DNA from 2 places in the Ruminococcus sp. 1001136sp1_2201st1_G3_2201SCRN_220225 genome. Region 2 is predicted to be linked to the other one. Evidence: a T-box and tRNA genes for the amino acid it is inferred to sense, from the RefSeq annotation. Region 2 holds a T-box; the other holds one or more tRNA genes.
The links. The T-box of region 2 lies ahead of metG (methionine--tRNA ligase). A T-box ahead of a tRNA ligase gene usually reads a tRNA of that ligase, here a tRNA-Met.
Positions count from the first base shown of each region.

Region 1 (3,135 bases), on a different contig from region 2:
TAACCACTGGTCTGGGAGGTTTGTCTTTTTACTACTACAGTTGCAGCTGCTGTTTTTGCATAGATATTCATTATCTGGGCTTTCGGCGGTAAAATAACAAACTGTTTTTTAGCAGTGCCGGTATAAGTGCCTTTTCCAATAATCTGAACCGTGTAAGTTCCTACTTTTTTGCAGCCTTTAGAGTACTTTACAATATAGTTTTTCTTTTCCTTCAAGACTTTTCCTTTATAAGTTACTCTTACTTTTGGACGCTGTACCTTTTTATTATAAGTAAGCTTTGTGGCTGATAATTTAATCCTGGTATTTTTCACATTTACCCTTGCTGCGGCAAATACCTGGCTTGAACTGCAAAACAGAAGCAGTAAAATGATGAGGCAGAGGTGAATCTGCCGGTGTAGATGATGATTTTTTTTCATGGCTTTTTACTCCTTTTATATGATAAGTTTATTGGGTTTTGTAAAAATATAACTATTTATGACCAGACCGTAGCAGCCATTTCTGGTCAATCTTTTTTACCTCATCATCTGCAAACCGGATATGCAGCCGGACGGAATTGGACAGTTGTACGATTTCCTCTACAGTACCTTCCCCAAATTTGGGATGAGTTACCACATCGTTTACCTGGAATTTTATTTCGCTATGTTTGGCGCTTTTGTAGGCCTGTTCACGGCGGTAGGTGTCCCGGATGGGAACTGTCTTGTCGTGAATAGGGTTTTTCAGAGCTTTGTCATAATCGTGCTTCAGAAGGCTTTCTCCGATTCTATAATAGGGAGTAGGCGCGGCGCCCACAAGAGAACAGCAGTATTTCCAGGCGCTCCCGTGTTTCCCGGCTTGCCAGTTGTACTGCGCCGGTATTTTCATATTGTACTGCATATAATGGGCGTATTCGTGCTTATAAAGATCCAGGCGATCCTCTTTGGAAAGAGGCTTCTTTACGGCATAACCAATAAACAGAAGGGAAAAATAGAAGCCTTCCTTTTCATGAGAAGAAGCAGGTGTATAAGAGCCAAGTACAGCCTCATCGTAACCAAAGCGGATAGGCACAGAAGCTCCACGAAGCCCAAACCTGCGGTCAAGAGTCTGGAACAAAGCGCGGATCTGAGCTTCGTGGATGGTAGCTTCATTATCAAGAAGTTTACGGATAGATGGGTCAATATTCATGCAGTTACTCCTTTAAAAATTATTAACTGGAAAAAATACATGCCAAGTTTTATGGCGTTTGACTTGAAAACTCCCACTGACAGATCGCGAAGCGACTGCGTTCATGAGCAAGTAGCGAAGCGGACATTCCAGGTCCGCTTCGCTGATAGATAAAAAAAATAGATGCTGCAATCTGCAACATCTATAATAGCGAGAGGGGGATTCGAACCCTCGACACCGCGGGTATGAACCGCGTGCTCTAGCCAACTGAGCTATCTCGCCATATTCATTTCATAAGTATGGGGCCTACAGGGCTCGAACCTGTGACCCTCTGCTTGTAAGGCAGATGCTCTCCCAGCTGAGCTAAGACCCCATATACAAACTGTGAAATTTATTTCTCTCCCGCAGCTCGCTTTGCTATTATACTATCAACTGTCGCAAATTGTCAACAACTTTTTTTACTTTTTTTCAAAAAATTTAGAATTATATTTTTTTACTATTTTATTGGAAAAAAAGGCTCTAGAAACAGAAATTTTTATTTTGGGTCCTTATTTGCAAAAAGCGGAAAACAATTTGGCAAGTAAGGTTCTTTCCAAAATGAGAATTGGTGTTATACTGAGTCTGTAAACAAGAAGAGCAAACAAAAGCATACCGGATACCTGTAAGAAGAAAAAGAACGGACGCAGCGTATTCGTATGGTCTCATAAGAAAGGGCTCACAAACACGCCCTGAGACCATAATTGCGATCAGCTGACAATTGTTTTTCCTATTAGGAAACGTCAGTTGGCGATACGAAAAATAAAAGAGGAGAAGATGGTATGAAGATTTTAGATTCCAAATTTATGAAGGGCTTTATCAAAATGGCGGACGATGGTTTCCAGCAGGGCTGGCATGAGAGAAACGGTGGAAACTTAAGCTATCGTCTGAAAGCAGAAGAAGTAGAAATGATCCGTCCCCGTCTGAATGCACCAGGCGAGTGGCAGCCTATCGGCACAGAGGTGCCGGGACTTGCAGGAGAGTTTTTCCTGGTAACCGGAAGTGGCAAATATTTCAGAAACATAGCAGTTGACCCGGAAGCCTGTCTTGCAATCATTGAACTGGATGACAAGGGTGTTAATTACAGGATCCGCTGGGGACTGGTAGAAGGCGGCCGCCCAACCAGCGAGCTTCCAACCCACCTTATGAATCATGAGGTAAAAAAGAAGCTTACAAACGGCAGACATCGTGTTATTTATCACGCACATACAACCAACACCATCGCATTAACCTTTGTCCTTCCACTGGACGACAAGGTATTTACAAGAGAGCTGTGGGAGTCTGCAACAGAATGCCCGGTTGTTTTCCCGGATGGCGTAGGCGTTGTAGGCTGGATGGTACCAGGCGGAAGAGAAATTGCAGTAAAAACAGCTGAGCTGATGAAGAAATATGACGTTGTTATCTGGGCACATCATGGAATGTTCTGCTCCGGTGAGGACTTTGACCTGACCTTTGGCCTTCTCCATACAGTAGAGAAGTCTGCGGAAATCCTGGTGAAGGTAATGTCCATGGCACCGCGTAAGCTTCAGACCATTACTCCTGATGATTTCCGCGCAGTAGCCAAAGACTTTCATGTTACTTTACCGGAAGAATTTCTTTATGAAAAAGAGCAGTAAGTAAATTAATATAATAATGTGAGATCTGTCTGTGATGAGAAAATTCACAGGCAGATTTTTTACTTTAGAGGAAATCAATTTTAATAAATGTTTATAAAATATGAAAAAATTGCTGTCAAGCGTTTTTGAAAATGTCCTAAAATAATTGAAGTATTAGCCCCGGCTTTTTGCTGGGGCTTGTTATATTGATGTGCTTCATTCCTCAGGCAATTTTTGTATCTTGATCATTCTGGTGGTGTTCTTGCTGTTTGACAAATTTTCCAAACTGTTGACGACGCCAGGGGTGGTTCATTGGTGGAATGCGGGGCTTCTTTGGTTTTGGCGGAGTATAGTCTATATCTAA
Region 1 covers NZ_JBCOME010000039.1:22-3,156, reverse strand. The annotation lists gene AB5642_RS12840 (hypothetical protein) at 1-416, opposite strand, end outside; gene AB5642_RS12835 (hypothetical protein) at 469-1,161, opposite strand; tRNA gene AB5642_RS12830 (tRNA-Met) at 1,349-1,422, opposite strand; tRNA gene AB5642_RS12825 (tRNA-Val) at 1,441-1,513, opposite strand; gene rhaD (rhamnulose-1-phosphate aldolase) at 1,959-2,792, shown strand.
Region 1: it has a tRNA-Met gene. The T-box ahead of metG (methionine--tRNA ligase) is inferred to sense a tRNA for this amino acid. The anticodon was not compared.

Region 2 (3,135 bases):
TGGCTTCCAATCTTAACCTGGGAGCAAAGAAGCTTCTTGGATTTCTTCACCGCCTCACAGGCAATAACCTCACCAACCTGGAACTGAAGCTTTGCGAAATCATCAAATGTGATCTCCGGCTTCGCCTCAATATCTACAACCTTCTCCTCTGGCTTTTCTTCCTTCGGCTCTTCTTTCGGTGGATGAAGCTCGTTTACTTTTTCCATAACTTCTTTGATGTCCATACGGGCAAAAAGGATCTCCGGTTTATCTGTTACCTTGTTTCCTGACGGATACAGTCCAAATGTCTTCAGATCCTCAAGAGTTCTCTCTGAAGCATTTAACTGACCAAGGATTCTCTTTGTTGTGTCCGGCATAAAGGACCCAAGAAGAGTGGTTCCAATGCAAATGCCCTCAACCAGATTGTAAAGAACGGTTGCAAGACGATCCTGTTTGGATTCGTCCTTTGCAAGTGCCCATGGCATTGTCTCATCAATATATTTGTTGCAGCGTTTGAAAATAGTGAACACTTCTGTGATGGCATCTGCTACACGAAGTTTCTCCATCTTTGCATCAACCTTTGCAGGAACAGAAAGAATGAAGCTCTTCAGATCATCGTCAACAGGTTCTGTTACGCCTTTATTCTCTACCACGCCGCCAAAGTATTTGTTTGACATGGAGATGGTACGGTTTACCAGGTTTCCAAGAGTATTTGCCAGCTCGGAATTCATACGCTCTACCATCAGCTCCCAGGTGATCACACCATCGTTGTCAAACGGCATTTCATGAAGTACGAAATAACGGACAGCATCAACGCCGAAGAAATCAACCAGCTCGTCTGCGTAGATAACGTTTCCTTTGGATTTGCTCATTTTTCCATCGCCCTGGAGAAGCCACGGATGACCGAATACCTGCTTCGGAAGAGGCAGATCCAGTGACATCAGGAAGATTGGCCAGTAAATAGTATGGAAACGGATGATATCTTTTCCAATAAGATGAAGGTCGGCAGGCCACATCTTGTTAAACAGTTCAGAATTGTCTCCATCGCAATCATAACCGATTCCGGTAATATAGTTGGTTAGGGCATCCAGCCATACATATACAACATGCTTCGGATCAAAGTCTACCGGAATTCCCCATTTGAAAGAAGTTCTGGATACGCACAGATCCTGAAGTCCCGGAAGAAGGAAGTTGTTCATCATCTCGTTCTTACGGGATTCCGGCTGAATGAATTCCGGATGTGTCTTAATGTGCTCAATCAGACGGTCTGCGTATTTGCTCATTTTGAAGAAATAAGCCTCTTCTTTGGCTGGTACGCATGGGCGTCCGCAGTCCGGACATTTTCCATCTACAAGCTGGGATTCTGTGAAGAAGGACTCACATGGAGTACAGTACATTCCCTCGTACTCTCCCTTGTAGATGTCCCCTTTTGCATACATTTTCTTGAAAATCTTCTGAACCTGTTTCTCATGGTCTTCATCTGTGGTACGGATGAATTTGTCATAGGATGTGTTCATCAGATCCCAGATGCTCTTGATCTGACCGGATACGTTATCAACGAATTCCTTAGATGTAACACCTGCTTCTTCTGCTTTCAGCTCAATCTTCTGGCCATGCTCGTCAGTTCCGGTCTGGAAAAATACGTCGTAGCCCTGCTGTCTTTTATAACGCGCAATGGCGTCTGCCAGAACCGCCTCGTAGGTATTGCCAATGTGCGGCTTGCCGGATGTATAGGCAATGGCTGTGGTGATGTAATATTTTGGTTTACTCATTGTATTTCCTCCTTTTCTGTGTAACAAAAAGAGCTGGTTAAACTTCTCCTTCCTGTCACAACATAAAAAAACGTCTTCTCAAATATACTGAGAAGACGAGTTATCCCGTGTTACCACTTCTATTCATTCCCGCCTCACGGTACAGATGGAAAAACCATCTTCGGGAATCTCACCGGGTACCTTCATACCCTTACGCTATAACAGGCGTTCCTGTCGCAGCCTAAATTACTTCAACTGCGCCCCTCCAAAGCCATCTTCCATCTGTTCCATACACACCCCCTCTCAGCCTGGAAAAGCAACTCTTAACTGCTCATCTCCCGGGGGATTCTCTGTAATGCGGTACGCAAATGTACTCTCTTTTTCTATGGGTTTGGCTTATAAATTCATATAAAAGAGCGTATCACATTTTAATGGGTTTGTAAACCCAAATTTATCATTTTACAGCGATGCAATATTTATAATTTTAGTGTAAATTTAGCCAAATTACTATTGACAAATTTGCAATTATCTTGTATATTAATATCAGTAACAATTACTATTATTGAGAGAAAGGAGGAATCAGATGGCCACATTGAAATACAGCCGCCAGAGAGAATCTATTAAGGAGTTTCTTACTGGCAGAACCGACCATCCCACCGCTGATTTTGTTTATGAGAATATGAAGCAGATTTATCCAAACATCAGCCTTGGAACTGTATACCGAAACCTCTCTCTTCTCGCTGATCTGGGTGAAATACAGAAGCTTTCCAGCTTTGGCGGAGCAGACCGATTCGATGCCCGCACCGTTCCCCATTGTCACTTTATGTGCACCCGCTGCGGCAGAGTGATGGACGTATTCAGCGAACATATTGATAAAAGCCTTGAGAGTATTGCAGCTGACTTTAAGGACGGTCAGATTTCCGATTATAAAGCAAGATTTTTCGGAATTTGCAAGGAATGCCTGAAGGAAGAGTCTCACTAATCAGTTGAATAAATTTTTCATTTTCTGATCATAGCTATTCTGTAGGGAATTACAGCCGCTCGACAAGCAATGGCCACAGCACCAAACTTTAAGTGAACATTCGATCCTGTTAGAAAAAAGTTTCAATAACTCTTGACAAGCAAGAAACAATATGTTACCATAAAACAGTAATGATTACTATTATTAAAGACAAAATAAAATTTTATATAAGAAAAGGAGAATTTAATTATGGCTAAATGGGTATGTAGTGTATGTGGTTATGTTCATGAAGGTGACACAGCTCCGGAAGTATGTCCAATCTGCAAGGCTCCGGCTGAGAAATTTACGAAACAGGATGATGAAATGGCATGGGCAGCTGAGCATGTTGTGGGCGTTGCTAAAGGTGTCAGCGAAGACATCCTTGCTGATTTAAGAGCAAACTTC
Region 2 covers NZ_JBCOME010000017.1:53,769-56,903, reverse strand. The annotation lists gene metG (methionine--tRNA ligase) at 1-1,751, opposite strand, end outside; T-box leader at 1,840-2,125, opposite strand; gene AB5642_RS07700 (transcriptional repressor) at 2,314-2,712, shown strand; gene AB5642_RS07695 (NADH peroxidase) at 2,941-3,135, shown strand, end outside.